Regions from separate parts of the Sporosarcina sp. FSL K6-5500 genome, predicted to be linked through region 2. Evidence: riboswitches for the same ligand, from Rfam matches in the RefSeq annotation. Region 2 holds a riboswitch; each other region holds the start of a gene.

Evidence for each region. A riboswitch is a leader RNA that binds a small molecule or an ion and turns the genes downstream of it on or off. The one in region 2 is predicted to bind cyclic di-GMP.
Region 1: it holds a riboswitch for cyclic di-GMP, as region 2 does, so the genes downstream of both, MKX62_RS19875 (response regulator) here and MKX62_RS03305 (sensor histidine kinase) in region 2, are expected to answer to the same signal.
Region 3: it holds a riboswitch for cyclic di-GMP, as region 2 does, so the genes downstream of both, MKX62_RS14735 (methyl-accepting chemotaxis protein) here and MKX62_RS03305 (sensor histidine kinase) in region 2, are expected to answer to the same signal.

The regions. Positions count from the first base shown of each region.
Region 1 covers NZ_JBBOTP010000001.1:4,160,647-4,170,648, reverse strand. Annotated here, with positions in the region: gene MKX62_RS19895 (RrF2 family transcriptional regulator) at 1-114, shown strand, start outside; gene MKX62_RS19890 (hypothetical protein) at 666-938, shown strand; gene MKX62_RS19885 (hypothetical protein) at 931-1,137, shown strand; gene MKX62_RS19880 (BclA C-terminal domain-containing protein) at 1,307-1,786, opposite strand; gene MKX62_RS19875 (response regulator) at 2,700-3,068, opposite strand; cyclic di-GMP riboswitch class I at 3,099-3,184, opposite strand; gene MKX62_RS19870 (hypothetical protein) at 3,398-3,796, opposite strand; gene MKX62_RS19865 (hypothetical protein) at 4,092-4,322, shown strand; gene MKX62_RS24495 (DUF6877 family protein) at 4,699-4,854, shown strand; gene ytzI (YtzI protein) at 4,985-5,137, opposite strand; gene MKX62_RS19855 (manganese catalase family protein) at 5,330-6,190, opposite strand; gene MKX62_RS19850 (NUDIX domain-containing protein) at 7,552-7,992, shown strand; partial or broken gene MKX62_RS19845 (hypothetical protein) at 8,376-8,879, shown strand; partial or broken gene MKX62_RS19840 (methyl-accepting chemotaxis protein) at 9,177-10,000, shown strand.
Region 2 covers NZ_JBBOTP010000001.1:736,498-746,499, reverse strand. Annotated here, with positions in the region: gene MKX62_RS03315 (hypothetical protein) at 60-398, opposite strand; gene MKX62_RS03310 (response regulator transcription factor) at 1,072-1,716, opposite strand; gene MKX62_RS03305 (sensor histidine kinase) at 1,716-2,924, opposite strand; cyclic di-GMP riboswitch class II at 2,977-3,058, opposite strand; gene MKX62_RS03300 (CalY family protein) at 3,658-4,272, shown strand; partial or broken gene MKX62_RS24395 (hypothetical protein) at 4,434-4,589, shown strand; gene MKX62_RS03295 (hypothetical protein) at 4,590-5,261, shown strand; gene sipW (signal peptidase I SipW) at 5,209-5,820, shown strand; gene MKX62_RS03285 (hypothetical protein) at 5,854-6,705, shown strand; gene MKX62_RS03280 (class D sortase) at 6,866-7,444, shown strand; gene MKX62_RS03275 (hypothetical protein) at 7,860-8,282, shown strand; gene MKX62_RS03270 (LeoA/HP0731 family dynamin-like GTPase) at 8,322-9,095, shown strand; gene MKX62_RS03265 (hypothetical protein) at 9,159-9,803, shown strand.
Region 3 covers NZ_JBBOTP010000001.1:3,053,946-3,063,947, forward strand. Annotated here, with positions in the region: gene MKX62_RS14685 (amino acid ABC transporter substrate-binding protein) at 1-112, shown strand, start outside; gene MKX62_RS14690 (amino acid ABC transporter permease) at 99-800, shown strand; gene MKX62_RS14695 (amino acid ABC transporter ATP-binding protein) at 836-1,570, shown strand; gene MKX62_RS14700 (ASCH domain-containing protein) at 1,698-2,045, shown strand; gene MKX62_RS14705 (hypothetical protein) at 2,054-2,497, shown strand; gene MKX62_RS14710 (RNA polymerase sigma factor) at 2,976-3,485, shown strand; gene lepB (signal peptidase I) at 3,482-4,270, shown strand; gene MKX62_RS14720 (YpdA family putative bacillithiol disulfide reductase) at 4,391-5,380, opposite strand; gene MKX62_RS14725 (hypothetical protein) at 5,624-5,809, shown strand; gene MKX62_RS14730 (S66 family peptidase) at 5,958-6,947, shown strand; cyclic di-GMP riboswitch class I at 7,509-7,594, shown strand; gene MKX62_RS14735 (methyl-accepting chemotaxis protein) at 7,705-9,444, shown strand; gene MKX62_RS14740 (SDR family NAD(P)-dependent oxidoreductase) at 9,444-10,002, shown strand, end outside.

The DNA.
Region 1 (10,002 bases), 3.4 Mb from region 2:
AATATTCTTCGTAACAAGTCACTTACTTGGTTGAATGAAGAGCTTGATCGCGTATTAACCCCACAATCGCGCAAAGATACTCGTGAATATTTTGCTAATAGCAACAATGTTTAATGGTTAATTTAAATGGGGAAGTTTCTGGTTCACTTATTATGGGGAAGTCGGGAGCAAATTCAATGTGAAATCGTTTGGATACAACACGCTGAATAAGTAGGATTGAAAAACTATCTTCATCCTGAATTATTCATACTTGACCAATCAAACAACCGGTTAATCCAAATCCATTGTTTTCGAACCCCTTTAAAGTCTTTACTGTTTTTCTTCTTTCAAAACCTTCAGTTTCCATTTAGCGGCTTGTAAAAAAGGGATTTTGAACAGACTTATCCCAAGATGCCCTAAATCTTTTTTAGTATATTTAATAGATGTTTAAGTTTCTAATTAAAAAATTTTTATGTAAACTCAGGCTTTAATAAAAAGAATCTATTTTGATTAAATTTTTCAAAATGGATTCTTTTAAATTACAGAAAAATGCAGGTTTACATGACGCTGTTGACCGAAATTTACTTCTAAGTGACACAAAATCCAAGGTTTAGAAGACAAATAGTAAACAATTACTTGACAACAGAAACGATGAATGATTTATTGATCTAACTGGAACTGAAAAGTTGTGGGGTGATCCAGAACAAACAGTCAAGGATATACAAGCGGAAATACTGGAAACTTTAAATTTTCCGTCCACAGCTGGCATGGAAATAGAAGTTGCGCAAAAAAGGGAATGCAAAGTACACGTAAAGTTGTGGGATAAAGGGAAAGTCATTTTTTACATGGTTGTCATAAAAGAAATAAATGTTGAGGCGATGTGGATTACGGTCGATAGTCCATTCGGTAGGGACCGTATGCCGGTGGAGGACATAATCGGAGTGGAATGTGTTGAATAATAAACAGGGTAAAGGCGACCTCTCGACGAAAGAAGGTCGCCTTTTCAATCTGGTATCTGGGATAATACCGGATAGGAATTTATTGAATATTGCATTCATTTGTAGTGCAGCGAACTTGTTGAAGTTTGTCGGTGCGCAAATTAGAATCATTTGTTTATTTATGGAGGCATCGACTTGTTTAATTGAACCGGTAAATTAAAACGACCAATCCGAATAGGGAAAGGTCGATTTGTTTTTGAGTTTCTTCTATGGATAGTAATTACTTCCGACTTTTCACCTCTATTTTTAGAAGTTTTGCATCAGGTGATTGTTGAAGCCTGTATTAAAATCCAGTGAAACCAAGATGTTTTATACCGAATAATTTCTACCTAAGCATTGGGATTCAACATCTTAATGACAATAGAAGCATTTACATTAGCTTGTGTACCACCTATCACAGACGCAAGACCAACTGCTGCAGCAGAAGAATGATTTCGAAGGGTAAGAACATCGTTGGCTACTATGGCAATAATAGCCTGCCCGTTGTTTTGCTGAGTGCCAGCACCTGAACCATAGACTGTTCCGGGAACCAGCGATCCATTTAAAAACAGTGCAAATTGGTTAGGTTCCGTACCTGATACAGAGAAAGTAACCTCGTAGTCTCCCGGAACGTTAATCATAATTTGAGAGGTTCCAAGGGTATGCACAATTCCAGGTGTCATTAATCCATTTGAATCAAACAAGACATCAGCTTCTATAGGTACCGTTTGAGGAGTTAGATTGTAAATATACCCGTATTCGCATAACCCGCATGTGGCTCCGATAGTACTAGTGGAGCCAGCCTGCCCGATAGCCCTGATTGGCCCCATGAACACTCTTGGTACTCTACATATATTTTTGCAAGAACATGGACTGATGTGACATTTACTACATTTACGATTAGAGAAGTGGTTATTAAAATTCATTCTTTCACCTCCATCTGTAGTATCCTATTCTTGCAAAAGAGGAAATGAAGGGCAAACTCCTTGTTGATTACTAAAAAAGAAATAGACAAGAGATTGATCCTGGTGAAACTGAAGAAATGTGTGATAAAGTCAACCACTTGTTTGAAAAGCTGGGAAATGAAAAGTGAGTATAAAAACAGCCACCAACTCGATTGAGAAGGTGGCTGTTATTATGTTATAAGTCGTGCGCCTGTCCGCATTTAATGTGTCCCCCTGAATGTCCCCCAACCACACGAATTCAAAAGATTTCCTAGGACTTTACTTTAACGGCGTGGCATAGTCGATTAGTACCTGGATGCTGAAACTATCATATTTTCACACCTGTAGAACGTACGTACGAAACGGCTGATTAGTCTAGCACGAAATAATTCATAGTAGCAACAATGCTTATGCCTCAAGGCTTATGAGGGGTTTAAATGAAAAAAATCTCCAAATATTCCACCAATTTGAAAAGTGAATGTGTCACTGTAGGCTTTCGCTAATTTGACTTCGAGGTTTTTAAATGAGTGGCCATCCCGTTACAAGGTTGTGGTGTACGAGCCATTGTTGCAGCGGGAGTTGTATGAGAAAAGGCAAGAGGCTTGGAAGTTATGGCGACAGTAATGACCTCGTTTGAAGGATGGATATTCATTATTTTGACTTTGTTAATCGCGTTAGGATTTTATTAAATTGGTTGGATGCATGGGCGGGCGAAATGATGGAGTAAACACGAATTGTACATTTAAGATGAAAAAAAGACCGTAATTTCTTGGTCTTTTATGTTAGTGTACTATGTTTTTCAATAGATTTTATTTAATTGGGTAATAAGTCCATCAAAAAAAGGCTTCACGATAAAATCTGCGGCTCCATTTTCTAAAGCCTCAATTATTAAATCTTGAGTCCCTAAGGCTGAGCACATAACAACACGAGCATTGGGGTTTATTTTCTTAATTTCTTTTAGCGTAGCGATACCGTTCATATTTGGTAAAGTGATATCCAATAAAACGATATGCGGGAAGTGTGATTTATAAAGAGGCACAGCATCTTCTCCACTCCCAGCTTCAGCTACGACATAATAACCGTTACTTACGATAATCTTTCTTAATAGATTTCTCATGAATTTTGAATCATCTACGAGCATTACTGATTTATTGAAAACGATCCTCATCCTTTTTAACAAGTGATAGAAAGCAATACACTTGGTAACCGGCTACCATTACAAATAGTTGTATTAGGCCCTTGGCTTTGCGTCCTTACCTTTCGATAAGTTTGCCTATATACAAACTAACATACTTTGATAGAACAATCTTATGAAAGAGTCTAATACAAAGGAGTAGTAGGCAAATAGGTGGGTTATTAACATGTGCTGTCCGAAAAGAAAAGAACACTGATTAAAAATAATCAGCAGTCTTTATCACAGTCATCTTGAGATTTATGCCCGGAAATTTCGAACAACCATTGTTAATCCACGTTTTTCAAAATTATTGTCGCTTTCTCTTACCTATCAAAGCTACCTAAAATCATAAAATCTACAAGAATTCCACTCACTGGATTTTCTGAACCTAATACATTAATTCCTAGTACTACTATACTACTATTATTTGTGACATTAGCAGAGACGAATTTTGCAGCAACATTCTTTTCTCGCATTTGTACTCTCGGTCTTGCATTTATCGAAGGATTTGTAGAATATACGCTTGATACAGCATAGTCAATAGTTGTTAATAATGGAATACCATTAGATAATCCGTTTTCTGTGAAATAAAGTGTGGCTATACCATTTGCGTCAGATGTAGCTTGCCCATAAACAATCCGCTTTACTTTTTTTGGATTGGACTCTCCTGCCTTAAACACTTGAAGAGCTGTTGGTGCCATTAAAACAAACTCAACGCTCATAGCTATTCTCCCTCTGTAATACTTTGATATCTATTACAAACAACAACATTGATTAAATGTATGACTGGCTATACCTTAATATTCTTTATGCTTTTTATTAGCTTATTACATTCAATGTTCCTTGAGGATTCTTGCTTTTTTGCAAAGTGAAAATGCAGTGAAAGCCATCAAAATGTAGTACGCAGTTCGACCAAAATATGTAGCAGATGTGATGGAAACTTATTAAACAATTTTATTGCGAATGTAATAAAAACGAACATTAAGGCTTGGTACGGTAAACGTGGAGGAAAACGACTTGAAGACAACTCCTTATAAAAAGGCAACAGAAATGTATATCGAAGTCATTGTAGCGGAAAGTGTGGATGAAATTTTAAACGAGGCCGAACTGAATCTACGGACTAAAGAATATGCATTTATGAAATTCATGAATGCGCCTAATACGCAGGATCACACAGATAGGGATTTATTACAGGAATTTGAAAGCACCACAAATGGCTTTTTGCAGGCTGACAGTTCGTTACTTTAACGCACAGTACGAGGAAATGGGAGACCCATTATATGCAGTAAATTAAGAAGAGGACTAGATATTATCATAACGAAATCAATTTCTTCCCCCAGGCACCTAAGCGATATAGAAGCAGAACCTGGAAAAAAACCACTGACTTTTAGTTTAAAGATAATGTGACTGTTTACAGTACGCCTATTAGCTTAAGCAGTAAAACTATTACAAGAATCGAAATAATAACACTTAGAATGTATCTCAAGGATATCCCTCCTTTAGAATGATTGTACCATGGTTACTGTAACTAAAAGTGTTTTTTTTAGGAGTTTATTTCAAATTTACAAGCTAGTGCAATAAGTGGGAACGCATAGTCTGACCAAAAAGCGAAGTAGATAACTGAATGACCGCATACGAAGAAATAATCAAACTTTTAACCCGGTTACTGTTAGAGGTGCTGAAAGATATTGAACGACGCACCAGGGATTGGATGTGGAGTGCTAGCGATAGGACGATCCGTATATTCGTCAGCACCAAACATTCTGTGAGGGAGTGTTAACCGTGGTGCAGCAACTTACTATTTTTGATGCGCTGTCAAAATGATAGAAAGGACTTTTACTGTCATATGCCGGTCCGCTCTATATGTATAAATTAATTTTCATAGAAATAATTCATTAATCTATATCGATTCACTCTCTATTCATTTCTTCTATATGATCATCAATCGGATCAATCGTATGTTTATATCGATAACTTTTATGGACGACGAAATAGATGAAAATGAGTTCTAAAACAAAGATAATAATACAAATCCATATCCAAATCCATGTTGTAACTGTCATTTGATAGTCTCCATTCTGACTTTATCTAATGTAAGTTTACTACGAAATCTGCTTAATTATAGGTTAGTCAGTTATGGATCGGTGACAGTTTGGAAACAATCCTATAAATCTGAGTTCTGTGAGGTTCTATTTAATGAGGTTAGTTACACGAAGAGATAAAAAAACAGTCCCTTATATAGGGACTGAAAGAATTTAGTTATTCATGTCTTGAATACCTGGACTATGTTCATTTGGCATGTCAGGCAGTAAAGGAACCGGGAATCCAGCAGGTGGAGGAGTAACTTTAAGTTCGCCATTATTTCTGCTAGGGGACTGTCCTTGGAAAATTTCCCCGATTCTAGTTGGGTCTAATCTGAAATTGAACTGGGCATTATGATACCCTAACTCCACATATTTTCTGCATTCAGGATATTTATTTATATCGTAATTCGGGACAGGGAACAGCTTGCCCCAATCAACGCCGAGCGTTTCCAATGCTTTTGCAAACGCATTCTGATGTGCGTTATCTCTCACGATTAGGAAAGCTAATGTCTCGCGAAATGTTTTGTTAGAACTCATTTCGTAAATTCGAGTTTTTTGCAAGACACCGGTTGATTCTAACACCAGGTTATCGAGCATATCACTAATCAAATTGCCATGGCTATAAACCCAAGAACCGTTCCAAGGATTCCCAGTAGCATCTACAGGGAGAGAGGCTTGAGCACCAATAATGTAGTGATGAGGATTTGCGTGTCTAACGGCATCATCGAGAGGTGCTTGATCGACGCCAGCATTACCTGGTACAGCAGATTCACCTGAATCATTTAACAATTGATTGATTGTATTCTGGACAAGTTCAACATGAGCGATTTCTTCCAAAAACACACCACGAAGTAAGTCGCGATATTGTGTTTCCTTACCTCTGAAATTGGAGCTTTGGAAAAAGTACTGCATCATGGTACGCATTTCTCCAAAATGCCCACCTAGAATTTCTTGCATTACTTTTGCAGCTTCAGGGTCGGGTTTATCGGGAGGAGTGACGGGATTGATCAATTCTTCTTTGTAGTAATACACATTTAGCACCTCATTTATATATTTTTACTAACGTAGTATCAAGCAAAATGAAAATTTTATTCACAATCAAAATAATCGTCTATCGGAAAAAATGAGGACACTGATTCAACTTAACGGTTGTTTTTAGTTTTATTATTGGATTTTAGTCTTTGCACTTATTTTGCCCGAAAACAGCTAATGGGGCACCAAAGTAGGAAAAGTCGATGGGAATCAATCAAACTGAAAGGATTAGAGATGTTTTTCGAAGGAGTAAGCATCTCCAACAAGTCATTAGATAGGAACGAAGTTAAGGATAATTCAAGAGCGTATCCACGTAGTTGGAAATGTGAGAGGGATAGAAGTTCTTCGTTGGATTCTTGAGGTGAAGAAGTACTCTTGGATAAGCACGTCCCATCCGACACCTGAAAGGCTCCATCGTGATGCAAATGTCAGAAATGCCAAATACGTCGAGATATTGTTCTTAGAGAATAAAGAAGATAAACTTAAAGGCAAGTCGGGAGTGCGATAATTTGTATGTAGAACTATGCAACAGTCCAATTACATACGAGTGTTAACTTTTAGTTTACCTATATTTCTGATAACATCGGTTGCGGGAGGTGAGAAAATGCTTGAATTTCAGATAACACTTCATTTTAATGATAATGAAACTTTCATTATGAACTTATCTGCGAGTAGTCTAGAAGATGCGTCGATAAAAGTTACTCAAATGATACAAGATAAACACATTCATCAAGATATAATGGGGAATTCCTATATAAAAGGATATAATTTTGCTATGGTACAACGTTTTCATGTATCCAAGAGGTAAAAGTTATGAGTTTATTTAGCATCTTGCTGGGTGCTTTTCTTACGTTCAGTCAAGTGTTTTCGTGGGCTTGCTTGCTGCATACACCGATTGAACCTGACCAGTAATCTCGATGCAACAATGGCCAACTAAACAATTTCCGAAGTTACAACCCAACCCAACCCAACCCAACTGCTTAGCAACCATCCGATTCAAACCCCGCATTATTATTAGCGCCCAGATTCAGCGACAAGCAGCGAATCGAGGAGCTGAGGTTCATGGCTAACAATGCAATTACGTGTGTTCGCGAGATTTTGATTGGCGTTGAATGAATTCTTGGAGTATCTCTTGAATTTAAATAGTACTATAGGTATCATGATTTATAGTCCGTCAAATCAATAAATTGGAGAACTGTAATTAGGGTTCTGCTAATAAAAGTCTGAAACCAAGGATCATACCTTTTCAAGTTGCATAAGGTGCCTATTGACATAAAAGGTTCGAGGAGGAAATTTTTTGCATATGATGCGTTGAAACTTTCTCAATCAGCCTTATTTTATTACTTAAGGGGATAATTGAAATGAAGGAAATTAACGAACTTAAAGCAGGAGTCGCTATTATTATTTTAGATGAAGATAATCGAGTATTATTGCAGAAAAGAGCTGATGTAGGGCTATGGGGGATCCCATCAGGACATGTAGAGATCGGGGAGACAGTATCCGAAGCAGCTATTAGGGAAATGAAGGAAGAAACGAATTTAGATATACGAATTACTAAGTTAATCGGTGTTTACTCTGATCCAGATTCACAGGTGTTTTCATACCCTAAAGGAAAAATAGTTCATTTTATAACAACCTGTTTTTTAGCTGAAATTATAAGCGGAGAACTTCGATGCAATTCTTCGGAATCACTCGATATTCAATATTTCGAACAACAAGATTTGCCATCAGATTTGTTGAAAATGCATCCTTGCTGGCTGAAAGATGCTTTGGCTGAGAGAGATTTGGCGTTTATACGTTAAGGTTCAGCGCTAAGAATAAGTACAAATGGAGAACGTCCAACCGGGCGTTCTTTTACTTTCCCAAAAGAAAACTGGCAAACAATGCGTTTGGTGGTTTTCTATTAATTAAGGGAAAAGAAAACAAATCTACCGTTGACGGCATGCTGCATACGCGAAACGAAAGCCGAAAGATAGAGAAGGTATAAGGCTAGGATAGCAATGCGATTAGTCTGGTTATCCAAAAATAAGGAGTGTGGAATGGCTGACGGAGAGGTGACATTCATTTGAAGAAAATGCTATGATTAGTAAATCAGTGTGTAGAGATATTGGCTTTCTCATTAACCAAAAATATATGTCTCATGATACGTCTGCCATCTGAAATATTATTCGCGGAGATGACAAACATGCATGGAGAAACAAGACTACCTAGAAACGGAAGAGAAGGTATATTATTTTTATTAATCATTTCAATTATTTCAGTAAACACAATCGCCCCTATTATTACAGGGTTGGAACGTGGCTTCAGTAAAGAGGTATATCTAGATACATTAAAGATTATTCCGTTTATGTGGATAATCGTAATTTTATCAGTACGATTGATTGCGGGACCGATTGTTGGTAAGCTGATACCAAAATTCGTGGGACAATCAGATGGGTTTAATGCCAGAATTCTATTGAATACTTTATTGAATGTTACGGTATTATCTATTATTCTATCGATTATCGGAACTTGGGTTGGTACGAAACAAATAAGCCTAGAACCATTTAAAAATTTCTTTCACATTTGACCAAGAAACTTTGGTATAGCATTTTGGATTGAACTGTTGGTTGCACAGCCAATAGCAAGATTTGCGATGAAAAGATTACATGCAAGACAGGGTCGCAAAGCCGAAAGTGTAAATGCGTAACGCGCAGCAGGAACAAACTGCAAAGTAGTGAAATTGAATAATTATTAATGTGAAAACGTCCATTCGGGCGTTTTTTACATTTGTAAACCGATGCTGTGTTGAGTCGATGATGGTGGAGGTGATGGGTTAGGTAATTTGGCACTGTAATACTTGATGGTGATAAAAAGGTCTTTCGTCCTCCTTTGTAGTAGTATAGTGTAGAGGAATTATTATGGGAAATAAAATCTGTAATTCCACTCTTTTCTATTATGTTTTTAAGAATAGGAAATCTATTATAAAGGAAGTAGGCACATGAACATGAACATTGCTACAAATATTAATATTAGTACCCAAGTATTGAATGAAAGAGCGGTTTTAGCTTCACTAGAATCTAATTTAGCTATGATAGAATTCAATTTGGATGGGAAGGTTATTTGGGCAAATCAGAACTTTGCACAGACTTTGGGGTATAGTGTCGACGTAATGAAGAATATGTCACATGAACAATTTTGCACCTTAGAATTCTGGAATAGTAAGGAATATGCTGAGCTATGGGATAATCTAAGGAAAGGTAAAAAGTTTCAAGAGAAGATTCATAGGGTTAGTAAAGCAAAGGATTTACTTTGCCTAGAAGCTACTTATATTCCCGTTCTAAACGATAAAGGTGAAGTAAATGCTGTACTTAAAATCGCAACAAATATTACAGAACGCGAAAATAAAACGATAGAAATAGTTTCTCAATTAAAAAAGTTGTCTGAGGACTTAGGGGAAATGGTTACTGATAACTCTACGGAGAACATAAAAGCATTTCAATCTTTGAAGGAACAAACCAATTTAATAAGTGAAGTTTCTAAATCAATACGAAACATTTCTTCGCAAACTAATATTTTGGCATTGAATGCAGCTATTGAAGCGGCTCGAGCAGGGAAACATGGACTCGGTTTTAATGTGGTGGCAACAGAGGTTCGAAAATTGGCTGGTGATGTCGAAGGTGCGATAAAAAAGTGAATGCCAACGTAGACAACATTACAAAAGAAGTAATGAAGGTCAGTGAAGTAACGGAGAATTCGCAAAGGGCGGTTATTTCAACTCAATCTAAAATTAATGAGACAATGAAGGAATTTGAAGGTATTACTAAGTAGTA
Region 2 (10,002 bases):
TTTTGCTCAGATAGTTCGTGAATAACCCAGTTTTTAGATAACATCTGTTTCAATACAAGCTATATTCGTTGCTCAATTTTTAGGTGTGAGATGCCGCTATCCGTAAGTTGATAATCGTGGTCCTTGATTTTATCGAATTTCATTTTCAATAAGTTATGCAACCCGTTCATTGTGATGAATTTCACAGTATATCCATTTGAAAGTATAGATAAGAACTTTTGCGGATCTTGATCATAAAGTTTAATAAGTTCATTGAAATCGTAAGCAGGTTTCACGTTCTCCCAAAAGCCGATATCTTTCTGCGCAATTTTGGTAATGATTTCATCATCTGATACGCCGTTGCCACGAAGCGTTTCAATCATGTAAGCATCCATCATCGTAATCTTGTTAGTGTCCACTAGTGTTCCCCCTAATAGTAGTGTTGACTCAATTATAGAGGAGTGCAAGGCATCCTATTCAACACCAACCAACCAATCTGTGTTTGTTCGGTAGTTTGGCCTGTGGAAAAATAACAGGAAACAAGTTGAATGCGGCATGACCGAGCATATATTTGGGCGACCGAGCATAAAGTTGTATAACCGAACATATCTATTGGCCGTCCGAGCATATCGGTTGTCCTCCGATCATATCCATGGGCTAATCGAGCATACCGGATATTCTCCGATCATATCCATGGGCTAATCGAGCATACCGGATATTCTCCGATCATATCCATGGGCTAATCGAGCATACCGGATATTCTCCGATCATATCCATGGGCTAATCGAGCATACCGGATATTCTCCGATCATATCCATGGGCTAATCGAGCATACCGGATATTCTCCGATCATATCCATGGGCTAATCGAGCATACCGGATATTCTACGATTATATCCATTGGCCGACCGAGCATATCGGATATTCTCCGATTATATCCATAGCCAATCGAGCATAAAGTTACAGCATCAACCAATCATATCTCTCTCGTCAGTCTCTATTCGAGTGGAAAAGCGGATTACTAGAAACTTATTCAACAGAAAAGCTCCCACGAGGTTACTAATCGTGGGAGCTTTTAGCACTAGACACCTATTCAATTCACGCTATACGCCACCAAGCCCTTAGCATTGGCATACAATGCCGCGTTTGTTCGATCGGCAAGATCTAACTTTGCTAATACCTGACTGACATGTTTTTTTACAGTAAACTCTGTAATATATAAAGCCTGTGAAATTTGTTTATTTGAATGGCCCATCCCGAGTTCGAGTAATATCTCCTTTTCCTTCGGTGTTAGCTGTTCGATATGCCTATCATTTTCAAAAGGGCTTTCCTTCGATTTTATCACCAAATCAAACACCCCTGGATCATAATACTTTCTACCTCTGCCGATAACTCCGAGGGCATGGATCAGTTCTTCAGGTAATGCCTCTTTTAATATATAGCCATCGACTCCTATTTCTTTTGCCTGTTTAAAGTCGTGCTCTTCCGTCGATGAAGTTAGCACAACAAATTTACAGGTTATTCCTTGTTGTTTTGCTTCTGTAATTAATTCCAAACCGGATTCATTTCCCAAGCGAAGATCCACTATCGCCAAATCAGGTGTAGTGTCATGGAATAGAGTTAGCGCGTCATTTCTATTTGCTGCTTCACCTAGGATTTCAATTGCTCCATCTATAGTAAGGATAGATGTTAATCCTTTTCTTACTAATGGATGATCGTCGACAATAACAATTTGCATTAGCCAATCACCTGGACCTTCTCAAGTATTTTTGCGGTTGGAATTTCGATTTGTATTTCTGTCCCTATCCCGTGTAATCCACTTATCAAAAACGTTCCTGCAAAAGTACTTACAAGACGTCTCATATTGAAGAGACCGATACCTTTTTCATGCTGGCCATCGGATATGTGCGAATTAATTCCGATTCCATTATCATGAATTTCCAATACAGTTTTCTCGTCCAGTATAGATAATCTGAGTTCAATAGCCGTGGACTGACCATGGCGAACGGCATTTCCGCAAGCTTCACAAATAATTCTATAGAGTGCTTGTTTTAATTCGCTGGATAGTAAAGCTTCATCACCCGTTATTTGACAATCAATCTGTATATCACTTAACCGTGCGTACTCGTCCAAATAATTCTTCAGCTGGACTAGAAAAGGCTTTTCACCATTCTTTGTCGAGTTGAGACCGTAAATAGCCAACCGTAGTTCCTTTAATGTAGTGTTGGCAGATTGTGAAAGAAATTGATATTCATCATTCAACTCAGTACTTGTCATACTTTTACTTTTTGTTTGTAAACTATGCAGAGAATAAACAATACCGACCAATCTTTGCGAAACACTGTCGTGGATTTCATTGGAGATACGATTTTGTTCCTTACTTACAATCATTTGCTCCTTCATTGAATCTGTATGAATTCTTTCGAGCATTATTTCACTAAGTTCGGCTAAAAACTCAAAAGGGCGATTGAAGAGTAATGTTTCTCTAGCCTCACTTGAATCGGAAATCTTAACGCCGATAACGCCGATAGTAGTGGAGGTTCTAATGACTTTCATCCCGTACCAATCCTCGTTAATTTTACTGACAAACAGTTCATTCTCCAGACGTATAGTATTCCATTCTTTTTTTAGGCCAGTTTCAATATGGGGATTACTCGTAGAAGATGCTAGGTAGCTATTTTGATGATTTACATCCGTTAACCAAAAGAATGCTTCATCACTATGTGTAAGCTTGATGATAGCTGCTATTATTTCATTCATTATAATTTGAGGGCTTGAATTATCCATTAGGTGGTACAGCGATATACCGTGCTTCAATGTATCTAGATAGGTATCATTCGTTTCGATTGGTTTATTAGTAGTGCATGCTTGTACCAAATCCAAAGCAGCAGCTTTCTGAGTGTATCCTTCTAATATATCAGCTAGAATCTTTCTGATTTTTGTCACACCCTCTCATTTCATAATAAAAACCCAATCAACTTGAACATAATGTCCAAGTGTAATTAGGTCGGTTGCACCAATAACTCCATACATCCAAGGTGCCCATATAGAGGATGTATTTCACAGTTTCCGTAAATTATATTCTTTTATATAGTTCAGTATAACCAAATTACATTGAATATGACGTCATCTCCTGCGGTTGAAGAGGTTCTTTTTTTTTGTTATTAACTTGTATTTTAGCGAATTAAGACTTTTCAGTTACTTGTTACCTATCAGTAAATCAATATTAAAGGTTACTTCTATAAGATAGAGCTATTACTTCCGAGTTAGCTATTCATTAACAGAAGTAGAAGTGAACTGGTACAAAAGTGCACCGACCCTACACTAAAGTAGAAAATCGAAGTAGACAAACGATATCAGAAAATCACTCTTTAGAGTGAGGATGCCCGCCAGGAATACTCCTATACTAAAAGTAGTTACAAAAATGGTAACGAGCCGAAAAAAGCATTGGAGGAGATTTCCATGAAAAAGTATGACACCTACTAAAGGGGTGTCAACGATCACAACAGCTGCCAAACTATGAAAATGGTGCATGCAATCAAGGCTACTTTATCAGGTGAAAATGAACTCATACCTTAGATCGAAGAAGAAAATAATTTCTTCCAAGTCGCAGGGAAGAACAAAAGAACAAGCATTCAATAAAAGCGAAAAAATACAAACTAATTGGAGGAAATTAAAAATGGGTATTAAACAAAAGCTTGCAATGGGTATCGCAACTGGAGCATTGGCTGTAAGTATGATCGGCGGGGGAACATATGCTTATTTCAACGACGTGGAAACAAGCACGAATACATTCGCTGCCGGTACACTGGATTTATCGCTAAAACCTGAAACAATTATCGATGTAAAAAACATTAAGCCTGGCGACTGGATGAATCGTGATTTTACATTGAAAAATGACGGCACACTCGACATATCCAAGGTATTACTTAAGACAGAGTATACAGTAACAGACAAAAATGGTGATAATGTAGAAAACTTTGGAAGTCATATCCGAGTTAACTTCATGTGGAACCACGATAAATCAATCACGGGACCGTGGACTGGACTGGACAACGTGGTTTACCAAACAACTCTTGCTGAGTTACAGGGTATGACACCAGATGCCGTTGCAAATAAAGTCTTTGTCCCATACCTTGAAGAAAAAGGCGGTTTAAAAGCCGGCAATTCTGACACGCTGTCCGTACAATTCGAATTTGTCGAGAACGACAAAGATCAAAACGAATTCCAAGGTGATTCTTTAGAGCTTAAATGGACATTTGATGCACAGCAGACAAAAGGGGAAAAGAAATAACATATATCCCGGGAGGAGAGCACTTCTCCTCCTTCCTTTTATTTCATCAATCAACCAATGCTCTTCCTTATATATATTTCTCAACATATAACTCGATTTTATGTTTTGAGGAATATACGTAAGAAAAATCCAGTGGTAAAAAATCGAAAGGCGGGATCAGGTTGAAAACCAGCCGAAGGCGCAAACGTAGGAAAAAGCATCAAGGTCCATTTCTGACTTTAAAATTGGCACTCATATGCTATTTAGTCATCTTTAGCATTAGTTATATTTCGTCTGACACATCCGCATATCTCAGTAGCCAGTCGGAAGTCTCCCAGATGATCACTGCCGAATGGGAAGTTCCGGTTGTACTTACGAATCAATGCGGTGAGGAAATTGAAAAGGATGCTGTAACGGGCGAGGAAATCAAGATCGACCGCGAGAACATAGATAATAAGCCTAAGGAAGAAAACGATAAGGACACGGTATCGGGTGAGGAAACCGAAGTCGACTGCCTAGACAAAGATGATAAGACTAAGGAAAAAGAAGAACAGGATGCTGCACCAAGCGATGTCGACTGCAAGCGCGAAGATGATAAGTCTGTTGGAGAAAACGAACAGGATGCTGTTTCAAGCGAGAAAATAAAGACCGACTGCAAGAATATAGATGATGAATCTAAGGAAGAAATTGAAAAGGATAAGGCCACAGAAGGTGAAGATGATAAAGCAGATTCGGATGCTAACAAAGAGAACGAGCAGCAGAAGCCTGAAGATGACGGTAAAAAACAGCCGGACGGCAAGGATGGATCTGTTGATGAATCTACTGAAAAGAAACCGGAAGAAAAGGATTCTATAGAAAGTAAGGCTCCAGAAAATAACTCTGAAACAAAGAATGAAGCTGAAGTGAACGCTGTCGTAAAACCAGAAAATAATACAAAGAAAGTAGAAGGTGATACAAATGAGAGAGAAGAAGTTAATGAAAAAGAAGAAACGAATGAAGAGGATAAGTAGCATCGTCTCAGGCATATTGATGGTTCTGCTGATTAGTGTCGCTTCCGTAGTGGTCTTCACGAAAATCTCAGGCGGCGAGCCACAACTTTTCGGTTACCAACTAAAAACTGTTCTGTCGGGATCCATGGAGCCGGGAATCCTAACAGGCTCGATCATTGCTGTGAAACCGGCTGAAGATAAAACTAATTTTAAAAAAGGCGACGTCATCACATTTCAGGAAGCAGAAAATATTTTGATCACACACAGGATTACTGAGGTGGTCAAAAGTGGCGACTCCGTACTTTACCGGACAAAAGGCGACAACAACAATGCAGAGGACATGAATCCAGTTCTGTCTGACAATGTGGTAGCAGAGTACACCGGTTTTACAGTGCCTTACGTAGGGTACTTCATTAACTTTACCCAGTCGAAGAACGGTGCGCTTTTGCTATTAATACCCGGATTCCTGCTGCTTATCTACTCGGGGTTTACGATTTGGAGAGCACTTGGAGAAATCGAATTGGCTCCGAAAAAAAAGGTGAATATAGTGGGGGAAGATGCCGGAGAAGGTTCTTCCTGAATCAATCGCTAAGATATGTAAGGAGGCATTATCATGAGCAAACTGTTTCGACTGTTTCCGGTTCTTCTATTGATTAGCGGAATCTGTTTCTTTCCTATGACGAGCGTATTAGCAGATGGTGAAGACAACACGGGCAAGGATGATATAGACATCAGCATTTCACCAAATGATACGTTATTTGAAATCAGCAATATGAAGCCTGGGGACTGGGCACCTCGGACCATTACAGTCAAAAACTTAGGTAGCAAAGATTTTGCCTACCAAATGCAGTTAGAAAACAGTGGAGAAAAAAAGCTGTTCAATGAGCTACTGCTGGAAATAAAAGCCGACGACAAGGAATTGTATCAGGGCAAATTGGCTGCATTTAAATCTCTGCCCGCAAGAAAACTTACACGCGGCAGCGGGGAGAATCTGGACATCACTATTCGTTTTCCGGAGCACCTTGGAAATGATTTTCAAGGCCTTGGGGCGGCATTTGTTTTCACTTTTACGGCGGAAGGAAGAGATAACCCGGGGAATGGAGGAGGCGATAACCCAGGGGACGGAGGAAGCGATAACCCTGCGAATGGAGGAAACGATAGCCCTGCGAATGGAGGAAGCGATAGCCCTGCGAATGGAGGAAGTGATAACCCTGCGGAGGAAGGAAGCGATAACCCTGCGGAGGGAGGAAGTGATAACCCAGGGGAGGGAGGAAGCGATAGCCCGGCGGTTCAAGTCACAATACCAGGACAGATCGACAGCGGCGTTCCAACAACAGCCGGGTTCAACTTGCCTGCCACGTCAACAAATATATTTAATTTGATGTTAGTTGGTTCTGTACTTGTGGCAGGTGGAATTGTGTTGATGATCATCAGGCATTACAGAAGGATGAAAATAGCTCAATAGACACGTAAATGACTCAAATGGCTAATTGGTTAAAGAGAAACTTTTGAAAAGCTGCCTGTGCATGGCGTATCATGCCTTGGTAGCTTTTCTGTTTTCCGTCAAAACTGAAGTGAATATGAGATGAATCAACACATCCTTTATTAGCTGGAGGTGATGCAATTTGCTGAAAAAAATGGCTGTGATTTTGCTGGCGAGTGGACTATTTTTCATTGGATACGCCAGTCTGCAGCTTAAGTCCGCACAGCAGTCGGAAAAAGTCGCACTAGCTCAGGCAAAGGAAGAGTTGGAACAACAAAAAATAAAGTCACCCCAGCTTGAGTCATCCCATCCCGACCTGTCTTTTCAGAACGGTCAAACAATCGGCATCCTGCAAATTCCCATTATCCAAAAAGAGCTTCCCATTGTGGAAGGGACGGATGACGATGCTTTAAAGCAAGGCGTTGGTCACTACACAGGCACCGTTTATCCCGGGCAAAAAGATCAAATTCTGTTATCGGGACACAGGGACACCGTGTTTACTGGATTGGACAAATTGCAAAATGGCGATACAATCATTATGGAAATGCAGCATGGTACCTTTACATATGCCGTTGTGGATACGGAAATTGTAGATGCAAATGATACAACAGTCATCCGTTCTACAGCACCGGAAGAAATGCTGACTTTATCCACATGCTATCCATTTCGGTATATCGGCAATGCACCGCAACGGTATATTGTTTATGCGATACCGGAGTGAAATGAGAACCTACAAGACTTCGTTATTCAAAAAAGTATGGAAAAAATCCAGCCAAGTACGTGATTGGTTGGATTTTTGCATGCTTAGCACCGAATACTGTCGCTATTTCTTCTCACATCGATAAGAACCTAGATCTATTACAACTGCCCATCGATTAATCAATATCCAAAGTTACTTCTATAAAATAGAACCAATCATCGAAGTAGAAGCGACCTGGTACAAAAGTATACCGACACTACACTAAAGTAGAAAACCGAAGTAGACAAACGATACCAGAAAAGTACTCTTTAGAGTGAGGATGCCCGACAGGAATACTCCTATACTAAAAGTAGTTACAAAAAAGGTAACAAGCCGAAAAAAGCATTGGAGGAGATTTCCATAAAAAAGTATGAAATCTACTAAAGAGGTGTCAACGATGAAAAAAAATCTGGTGTTTGTTCTGGTGTTTACTCTCTTAATGGGCGCAGGAACCATTTATGCAAGTGGCAATCCAGGACAGAACCTTTCCGAATGGTATAAGAATGCATTCCATAAAGAAAGCGAAAAGTTGGGTGCAGCTACTGCAACCGGTATGATATTGGTCTTGAAAGAAGTCAATGTTTTTGTGAGAGATTCAAAAAAAAGCATTGATTATGCATTGGCAAGTTTCCGCGACGATAAGGTGAAAGAAGCGGAGTCCGGCATCGAAAAGTATCAGGCTGACACGATAAATAGTCTGAACGCTACGGTTAATAAACTTGAAAACGTAAACTTCAATGATTACGTGGACAAGCAGAACATTGAAGCACAAATTGATCAGGAATTCGAAAAGATGGTAGAAGACGTATTTAGCGAATAAGCACTCATACAAACCAATATGATAAAAGGGGATAATTAAATGTTCAAAACAGTAAAAGGTAAAGTAATCGCAGGAACAATGGTATTTGGACTCGTAACAGGTGCAGGAGTAGCGTTCGGTGCAACAGATGCAGGCACAAACCTCAAAAATTGGTATGACGGGCAATTTGGGAAGGCATCCACAAATGTAGCAGGACAAGTTGCAGCATACGCTGGCGGTAAAGTTGACGGATTGGCGGTTGAATATAATGGCTTGAAAACAGATGCTACAAACAGTATTAATGCAAAGGGCGTAGCCCAAGCAGGTGTAGCAAACAAAAATACTGAGAAACTAAGCCGAGAACATATTGATGCAATAAAAGAAGAACAAGCACATATCAACACTTATTTGTCTGGTCAATTTGATAGCTTATCAAATTTTGCTAACGGCTTAATTAATCAAGCTGGTGATGACGCCCTTCAATATGCGAAAAATGATTTAGGGGAATACACAGGAGCTGCGGGAAATGCCGCGAATGAAAAAGTTAAAACGGACGTAAAAGCCGTAACTAATCAAGCTGTTAAAGACTTGGAAGATACAATTAATGCGGCGAAAGCAGATCTTCAAACTAAATTAGATAAGGAAACGGGTTTAACCGTTACTGAAATTAAAGGTTTAATCGACGCGAAAATCAATGAACTTCGCACAAAAGTTACCGATTTGAAAGATGGCTTGGTGAAGGAGCAGGAAAAAATTATTACAATGACAGCAAAAGGACTTCAACTTGAAGCTGAAAAAGCAATGAAAGCTTTGGTTGATGGCATTAACAAATAATACTAATATTCAATAAGGACCTCATCCAGTGAGGTCCTTATTGTTTTAAATGGAGGTGCAACTATGTCGAATAAATTCAAAAGGTATAAAAGTAACTTCAGTTTTAAAAAGATAGGCCTATTACTCGGGGCTCTCCTGTTAACGATTGGTCTAGGAAGCGGCATGAATAATGCATTTGCTGGCGAGGATGCCGGGAGTTCATTAATAAATTGGTTTGGAGCCAAAAGGACGGCATCCGAACAGGAAATATCTGCAGCAATCACTGAAGAAAAAGACAAACTTATGGGCGAGTTGAAAATAGCTTTGCAAGAAGCTAAGCAAAGTGCCGAAGACGAATTGGCGAAATTCACTGAAGAACAAAAACAAATCCGTACAAGTGAATTGCAGAAATTCGCCGCTAATTTAAAAGCGAATATAGAAATCGACCTCACTAAAGAAAAAGAGGCGATTATTGCCGAGTTGGATGCAGAACATAAGCAAGCCATCGAAGACTTGGAAAACCCAGCGGCTCCAATCAATCCAACACCAAAACCAGGAGTAAAACCGGAACCAGCTCCAGAGCCGGGGGCAGAAGTGAAACCGGAGCCAACGCCAGAACCTGAATTGGAGACACAACCAGTGTTGCCACCTGAATCGGATACAGAACCGAAACCCGAGCCAGCATCTGAACCGGAAACAGCGCCAATAACGGAGCCGACTTCAGAATAACTTGCAGGCGCGGGTTAGTGACAATGAATCCCTGCAAATCAGAGGCAATCAAGCTTTATTGGACGACAAAAATCCAGCCAAGTACGTGATTGGCTGGATTTTTGTATGTTTATCACCTAAAACTATCCCTATTTCTTCTCACCAATCATAACCGCCCTGCTACCGATCATATATCCTGCCAACCGATCATAACTGGCGG
Region 3 (10,002 bases), 2.3 Mb from region 2:
AGGTAATGAAACACTTGTTAACGAAGTAAATAAAGCACTAAATGCAATGATTGAAGACGGAACATACTTAAAAATATCCGAGAAATGGTTTGGTGAAGATGTCCTTAACTAATATTTTAGCTAACCCAGAGAAAGTACAAAGACTTCTAGATATTGCCCTAACATCCCTTTGGCCATTGCTGGAGGGAGCTCTTTACTATACGCTTCCTTTAACGTTTCTTTCTTTTTTCTTTGGAATTATTCTTGCAGTATTAACTGCGTTAGGAAGAATATCAACAAGCAAGCCGCTACAAATTATCGCAAGAATTTATGTATCTGCAATTCGTGGAACGCCTTTACTCGTACAACTATTTATTTTGTTTTTCGGATTGCCAACGGTCGGAATAGTTATAGATCCATTTCCAGCCGCCGTCTTCGGATTTTCATTGAATGTAGGGGCGTATGCTTCAGAAGTAATTCGCGCAGCAATACAATCGATACCGAAGGGACAGTGGGAGGCAGCACATACGATTGGCATGAACTATACTCAAACGCTTAGGCGAATCATTCTACCGCAAGCAACGAGAGTATCTATCCCGCCTTTATCGAATACATTTATTAGTCTTGTGAAAGATACATCGCTGGCATCGCTTATTTTAGTGACAGAAATGTTTAGAAGGGCTCAAGAAATCGCTTCTGCAAACTATGAGTTTTTATTACTTTATACTGAAGCAGCGATTATCTACTGGCTCATTTGTTTTATCCTTTCCTTAATTCAAGACAGAATTGAACATCGGCTGGATCGATATGTGGCTAAGTGATAAGTTGAAAAAACAACTGTTAGAAGGTGCAAACTATGATTTCAATAAAAGGCTTGTATAAAAAGTTCGGGGACCTTGAAGTGTTAAAGGGAATTGATTTGGAAGTGAATAAAGGGGAAGTCGTAGTTGTCATAGGTCCATCAGGCTCTGGTAAAACGACACTGCTTAGATGTTTGAATATACTGGAAGTCCCGACAGCCGGGACTATAACCCTTGATGGCCACGAAGCAGACTTTTCTAAACGTGTAGCAAAAAAAGAAATTGACTATTTTAGAAGTGAAACAGGTATGGTGTTTCAGAATTATAATTTGTTTCCTCATAAGACTGCTCTTGAAAATGTGATGGAAGGGCCAGTCATCGTAAAAAAAGAAGCTAAAGATGTAGCACGGAAAAAAGCTGAGAACTTGTTAAATAAGGTTGGATTAGGTGATAAGTTCGACTTCTATCCTTTTCAACTATCAGGGGGGCAGCAGCAGCGGGTAGGGATTGCAAGGGCGTTGGCATTGGAACCAAAAGTAATGCTGTTTGATGAGCCTACATCTGCGCTAGATCCTGAATTAGTCGGTGAAGTGCTGCAGGTCATGAAAGATCTTGCCAATGAAGGAATGACCATGGTTGTCGTTACACACGAAATGCGTTTTGCACAAGACGCAGCCGACGAAGTTATTTTTATAGATAATGGAAAAGTAGTTGAGCGAAATAAACCGAGCGAACTATTTACAAATCCAAAAGAAGAACGAACCCGACAGTTTTTGAACTTAATTTCATAACTAAAATATACGAAAAGATAGCCGATACGCTTGGTTATCTTTTTTGTCTCAGATCGAGAACCTCGCTAAAATTGTTAACAATAGTTATGATAGAGGAGATGTTATTTTATGAAATGAGGCGATTTACATGAGTGAACAATCAAATGTAGTACTACCTAAAAAAACGTGTACGATTGAAAAGCTAGTTACGATACCCAAAGATGTTAAAAAAGTGCTGAATGGCGAAAAGACAGCTACTCGCCGTAATGGTGTTTATGCAGATCTTGGTGAAATTATGGTACTCGACGGTAAAGAGTTTAAAGTAGATACAATTTATTCACAGACGCTCGGCGAAATGACGGACGAACATGCACAACAAGAAGGTTACACAACGATGGAAGAATACAAACAATCTATTCTCGCGATGCATGATAAAATGCCATGGTTACCGGCGATGAGTGTTTGGGTGCATGAATATAGCCCAGTAGAGAAATGATGTTCTGAATGAATTCAGGAATCTATGGCGCGATTGTCTTTTTGCATGTTATCAGTGCTGTCCTTGCCATAGGTCCATTATTTCTATTGATGCCGATTATTAAGCGAGTGCGTGGCGTTGAAACGGACATTGAGCAAGTCTACTTGTCTATTATCAATGTCATCATTCGCTTGGTCATGCATGCAGGACATGTTCTCGTCTACACGGGTGTCCTTCTATTGGTATTTGGACCTTGGCCATGGTATACGTCATGGGTAATCATGACGCTTGCTGTTTTGCTATTATCTGGAGTTTTCCTAGCAAGAGGATTTACGGTTGTGCTACGAAGATTTAAGAATCCAGATGCTGATAAAAATAAGATACTTGATCGTTTAAATGGTACTTCATGGCTCTATATCGGCCTTATGCTAATCATGCTCTGGCTCATGGTTCAAAAACCGATGCTTTGGTAGATAACCCGCGATACATAGGAAAAGACGTGCATCTAACTGGTGCATGTCTTTTTTGATATTTAATTCTACAAGCATTTTGCCATAGCTTATGGCAATTGATGAAACTGTCATGGCAAGTACACGAACTGTCATAGCAATTGATGAAGCTGTAATGGCAAGTACACGAACTGTCATGGCAATCATTAAAACTGTCAGTGAAAGCCTGAACTGTCATGGCAATCGATGAAACTGTAATGGCAACCAATTAAAACTGTCAGTGTAAGCTTGGACTGTCATGGCAATCGATGAAACTGTAATGGTAAGTACGCGAACTGTCATGGCAACCATTAAAACTGTCAGTGTAAGCTTGAACTGTCATAGCAATCGTCAAAACTGTTGGGATGAGTCAACCTATAACCACTTGTAAGTAAAGCAGGCACATTATTTCATATTTCCGACTCCTTTTTGAAAGTAGTTCGTCTAGTAAGGGTGAGGGGCAGTGGAGAAAAGTCTAGAACAGCTTTATGTAGAATATAGTGATCGCATTTATCGATATATCTTTTTACAAGTCCGTCAGAAGGAGTTGGCGGAAGATCTGACCCAAGAAACTTTTTATAGAGCGTTCAAAAATATTCATTCGTTTAATAAACAAGCTAGTATGTTGACATGGCTATTGAAGATAGCTAGAAATGCTACGTATGATCATTTCAGGCGGAAAAGGATCATTCGATTTTTCAGTCTTGATAAAGATCTGAATGTGGATACAAGCAATCTTTCGCTGGAAGATGAATTACTGAAAAAGGATATGACTGTAAGGTTGTCCAATGCGCTAGCTAGTTTGAAGCCAACCTATCGTGACGTCCTTATTTTACGGAAAATCAACGAAAGCTCGATCAAAGAAACAGCATATATCTTAGGGTGGACTGAGACAAAGGTGAAATCAACAATGGTGCGGGCATTTGCTGCGCTGAAAAAAGAAATGTACAGAATGGAGGGGGAGAACGGATGAATGACTTCGATGAATTTGATGGTGAGTTTAACGAGTTGAAGGATGTTGATAGATTAGAAACTGATCGAATGATTAGCTTGGAGAAAGTCATTGCTAAAAGTGGAAAAAAGAAATTTAACATGCTCCCACTAATTTTTTCTAGCTTTGCCATCTTTGCTGTTGGACTATTTTTAATGATGACGATTAAAGAGTATACATCTGAAGTTGAAAGTCAGAAAACAATCATTGATGATCAATCCGTCCCTGAAATTCCGATGGTCGAAGTAGAGTCAAATATGATCACTGTAGAATACGGAATAGATAATATGGACAAAGGAAATCACGATTATGAAACAATAGGTACTGGAAAAAGAATTGTAGTAGAGCCAAGAGTCTCTGGCTTTCAACGCGGGGACGTTATTTATTTTGCAACACCGAAGTATTCAAATGGAAATCCAAATTTAAATCTAGCAGGGAATTATATATCAAGAGTTGTGGGCTTACCAGGAGAGAGAATTGAAATTAGAGAGGGTCAGCTATATATTGATGAAATGAAACTAGAGTCTTTTTATTCATTTCCAACCGTAAGAGGAATGAATAAGGAAAAGTATTTTGAAACAGTCGATTCTCAAAATTCCTCTATGACTGAAGAAGATTTTGAAGAAAGCATGGAAGCCATTTTAGTACCAGAAGGCACAGTATTTGTGCTGGGGGACCAGTGGTGGAGAAGTATAGACAGCCGTCACTTCGGACCTTTATCATTAAGCCAAGTGGAAGGGAAAGTAATAGGATATGGAATTGAATAATAAAATAATATGCCTGATAGCCTATTATTTAGGGGATCATAAATAGTTTAAATTTAAATCGTCTGTAATTGAAAAAAGCTCACCAAGTCACATTCATTGTGATTTGGTGAGCTTTTAACATCATAAGTTACTTTGAACATAGGACAGACGTTGTGCAATTTCATTTGCAATTTTCATGCCATGAAAGCGTCCGTCTTCAATGTAAACACGATTTGTAATGCCACCCGTTACAACGCCAGAAAGAAAAACGTTCTTGACATTTGATTCATATGTCTCTTGATTAAAGGAAGGAACTAATGAAGAGAGGTCAGTTTGAATTCCAATGCTTTGAAGCAGAGAGATATTGGGTTGATAACCGATGAGGGAAAATACATAGTCATTTTGAAGTGTAACTGTTCCGTCAGAAGAGTTTATGCGAATGGTTGATTCATCGATAGCAGCAATACTGGAATTGGGATGAAAATCAATTTTTCCTTTTTTAAGAAGGTTACGCATATCTAATAACAACGATGGTTTAATGCCTTCTAAGACAGTTTCTCCACGATGGATAAGTGTAACCTTGGCCCCATTACGATAAAGATCAATAGCAGCTTCAATTGCTGAATTTTTACCACCCACAACTGTAACATGTTGTCCATAATAGAGGTGACCTTCTTTATAGTAATGTGATACCTTCGCTAGATTATCTCCGTCTACACCTAGTTGTCTTGGCGTATCGAAAATTCCTGTTGCAATAACAATCATCTTCGCTTCGTAAGGAATGGTGTTGCCATTACGATCTTCTGCGTGGACAGTAAAGGATGCTGCATTCTTTGAAATAGAATTAACCTTTTGATAGCACTTAATATTAATTTCTTGTCTCTCAGTTACAAGACGATAATATTTTAATAGTTCAGTTCGATTTGGACGGACATCTTGAGATAGGAATGGAATGTTGCCGATTTCTAAGCGGTCAGAAGTACTATAGAAAGTCATGTGTAATGGACAGTTGACAATGGAATTGACAATCGCCTCTTTTTCAATAATCACATAAGAAAGTCCTTTTTCTTGTAGAGCAAGACCCGTTGATAAGCCACACGGACCACCGCCAATAATAACAACATCATACATACAATAAATATCCTCCTTAAAGTTTTACATAAACAATGGTTAAAAGCATTAATTTTTTAGGAATGTTGCATGCATGAATAATGCAACAATGCTGTATAAGCCTTGCCCGTTAGTATGCTCAGACGAGTGGGAAGAAATACTTAATTAATTGTATATAACTTGTTTTACGCACTGGAAAAGGAGTTAATATATTTTGCTAGCGAACTATCCTATAAGACCTTGCCTCATTTAGACATACCGAGCATGAAAGGTTTGCATGATTTAGGTGATACAGCAAGACTTCTATACGATTTTCATGCAATAACTGGACAATGGGAAGAAAGCAAAGCACAAAACGAGAAAAATCACCTTGATTTAGCAAAGGAATTAAAAAACAGTGGAAGCTATGATTATATAGTGAATCGGATGTTAGGAAATGGATTATTCTGAAATTTAATAGAAACTATTAAATAGATGGAGTATAATAACAAGTATTCGTGATTATAAGTCAAGATTAAAGTTGTATACTTCACTATTAAATTGAAAATTCTTAAGTTTTTTGGGCTATCTAAATTATGAAAAAAGGGGATAATTAATGATGAAACGATTAGAAAAGGGAGATACAATCGGTATATTCACACCATCTTCACCCGCAACTGTTACTGCGTTGCAACGGTTTGAACGTGCAAAAGCATTTTTAGAATCAAAAGGGTTTGTTATTGTAGAAGGTAGATTGACAGGACAGTCTGATGTTTATCGTTCTGGTTCACCTAAAGCACGCGCAGATGAACTAAATGAGCTATTAAGAAATCCGAATATAAAGATGATTATGTCCACAATTGGTGGCACGAACTCTAATAGCATGCTGCCATATATTGATTATGAAGCATTTAAGCAAAATCCAAAGCTAGTCGTTGGTTATTCTGATGCAACGGCTGTTTTACTCGCCCTTTATGCAAAAACAGGTATCTCAACATATTATGGACCTGCTTTAATACCTTCGTTCGGTGAATTTGAACCACTAGTAAATGATACTTATCAATATTTCGAACAATATTTTATGAAAGAGACAGAGCTACCTTATGAAGTGCCAATGTCTCCATTTTGGTCTGATGAGCCTGTGAACTGGTTAGAAAAAACGACAGAGAAAACGCTTTTTAATAATAAGTGGGTGACTGGACATAGTGGTGTTGCAGAAGGACGATTAATAGGTGGCAATGTGAATTCGATGTATGGATTTATTGGCTCTTCTTATTTCCCTACAATTAAACAAGGCGATATTTTATTAATTGAGGATTGTATGAAAAATGCCTCAATTGTTGAGAAGAATTTTGCAATGCTAAAAGTGCAAGGTTTTTTTGATAAAGTTGCTGGTATTATTTTAGGTAAACATGAACAGTATGATGATTTAGGTACTGGCAAGCAGCCATTGGACTTACTGATAGAGCAATTAGATGGGATGGATATTCCCATTTTAGCTGAGTTCGATACGTGCCACACCCATCCAATGCATCCATTAGCTATTGGCAAACAAGTGAAGTTAGATACAGGTGCCAAAAAAGTATTTTGCACGGAAAAATGGTTGTGAAATTTTCAGTATCTGAAACTTTTGTTTAACAGAAATAGAAATAATTTTTGACGATAAGCAATAACAACAAATTGATTATTGAAATGTTGAATTATGTAATTTGTTGTTTATTGCACCAAATGGACAGGTTAGTGGAAAAAAGTAAAAATGCTCAATAGTAAAAGGGCAAGATAGATCTGATGAAACAGGATAAACAAATAGATAGGTCGAGCAAGCTATTCGCATTTTTATATAGCGTTTTCATAGCAGCACCTTTCTATAGCATATCAGGCATTGCTTCTTACCTGGAAGAATAAAGGTTGAAGTTGCCAGAAATGAGAATACTTTTGATATTGAAATTTCCAGCAATGCTATCCTTGGAAAGAATTTGATGTAACAATTTAAAACAGCGGAAAATAAATATGGTCGGGGGAGTAAAGGCACTATTTTTCTTTTTTAACCAATGACTATATACTAGTTTGGGTGTTTTGAAAGCAGGACATTAAGCGGTGTCACTATACTACTCTATGAATCTTTTGGTACTTCATATTGCCATCTATTAGACTATGTGGTATATTTTTTGATAGTTATAGGCAAACCTATTGAAAAGTAGGGACGCAAAGCTACAGGTCTAAAGTAATTATTACTATGACGGCTGAGCTGCTCAAGAAACGCTAGATAATAGTCTAGTTTTTTTATTTGCCTATTTCATTGTGAAATGGGCCTTTTTTTATGTGTAAAGAAAGATACAAAAATTGAAGAGGAGGAAATAATTATTATGCGTTTTTTTAAAAACATGTCATTAAAGTATAAGCTTTTACTTACAGTTTCTATTATTGTTTTAGCACTTTTTACTGTTCTAACGACACAAAGTATTTCTCAATTGAACGGCCAGTTAGAAAATGACCTAGAACAAGAGTTAAAAAGTGTTGGCTTATTGACAGCCATGAACCTAGATTCCAAAGATATAGATGGTCTATTGAAAGTTCAAGGGGAAGACGATCCTGAATTTTTGAAAATGCAAAGTACCTTGGATGGCATAAGGGAAGAACAGGGAATCATGTTTTGGAGTTATATATGGGAGATGGAGGATAATGGTGTCACTCCTATCGGCTATACGGAAAATTTGAATGAAGCGTATGAAGCGGGGGAATTGTTTACTGATCTTGCTCCTGTCCATGTAGATACTGCTAAGCTCGCAATTAAAAATGATCAATCAGAGGTAACAAGCATCTTTGAGGACTCATTCGGATCATGGCGAACAGTTTTCAGCCCTCTTAAAGATGAAAGCGGAAATACAATTGCAGTGTTAGGAATTGATTACTCTGCGGATTATATTGATACCATCATTAAAAAAAGTGTTACAAAACAGATTATTATTGCAGTAATCGGAATTTCAATCTTATTAGTATTGCTGTATTTTACAATTGATCGGCTTCTATTACCACTTAAAAAAGTGGTCATTGTTGCAGACCAAGTGGCAAATGGAGAATTGAACGATGTGGATCTCCAGATTACAAATGATGAAGTTGGACAACTTTCACAATCGATAAAAACAATGGTTTCAAATTTGCAACATGTCATATTAAACATTAGAAATACATCTGATCACGTTGCATCATCAGCCAATCAGCTAACTATGAATGCGACAGAATCGTATATTAGTTCAACAAACGTTTCGAAAGAAATGAAGAATATCGCTCAAAATGCTGAAACTTCTTTGGTGATGACTGAAGAAACAGCAGCTGCAATGGAAGAAACAGCAGGTGGCATACAACAAATCGCTGATTCAGCCAATACGGCTTCTGAATCGTCTCTGACAGCCTCAATTGCTGCTGAACAAGGAAATAAGGTTGTCCAACAGGTGATTGATCAAATGCAATTAATTAATACATCTGTAGAACAAATAGAGGAAACTATTAATGGTTTACATGCTAATTCTAATAAGATTAGCGACATTGTGAACATTATTACTGCTATAGCAGAGCAAACAAATTTGTTAGCACTAAACGCTGCTATTGAAGCAGCCAGAGCTGGTGAGCATGGTAAAGGATTTGCTGTCGTTGCAGATGAAGTAAGGCGTTTAGCTGAACAATCATCTCAGTCGGCTAAAGAGATTTTCCAACTAATTCATATGATTCAAACGGATTCTAATGCATCTGTAACCGTGATGGAAAAAGGAAAAGAAGACGTAAGAGTGGGAATGGATTATACGAATGAAGTAGGCGAGATATTTAAAAGGATTGTACAATCTGCAGATGAAGTCGCAGATCAAATCCGGGAAATTTCTGCTGCATCTCAAGAAATTTCTGCATCCTCTGAAGAAGTAGTCGCATCCGTTAATAATATTAAGAAAACATCTCAACAATCTACCGAGTTTTCATTGAATGTCTCACAAGCTACACAAGAACAATTGGTGTCGATGCAAGAAGTGAAAGAAGCATCTGCTTCATTAGGCCAAACTGCGGAGAAGCTGCAGTCCCTAATTACAAACTTTAAATTGGAGAGTGAAGATTAATGGATTTAAAGCTTACCGGTAAAAATGTTCTCATTACAGGCTCTAGTATGGGGATAGGCAAGGCAATTGCTTTAGCTTTTGCTGAACAGGGAGCAAATATTTTAATAAACTATATTGGCAGCGATCAAGAGGCGGAAACAGTTCGTCTACAAGCGAAGGACCATGGCGTGAATGCACTAAAATATTGTGCGGATGTATCTGACTCTAAACAAGTGCAGGATATGTTTCAGTATATGGACAACCAGCTAGGAGCAATAGATATTCTTGTCAACAATGCCGGGTTTGCACAGAATGCTCCTATTACAGATTTAACTGATGAGCAGTGGGACAAAATGATAAAGGTTCATCTTTACGGAAACTTTTATAATTGCCGAGAAGCGGCGAAAAGAATGAAGGAAAAAAATAAAGGTAAAATTATTAACATCTCTTCAGATATAGGAAGTCTTGGGTGTGAAGAATTCACCCATTATTCAGCGGCAAAAGGCGGTATTAATGCTTTTACAAAAGCTTTGGCAAGAGAGTTGGCACCGAATATATTGGTCAACGCTGTGGCGCCTA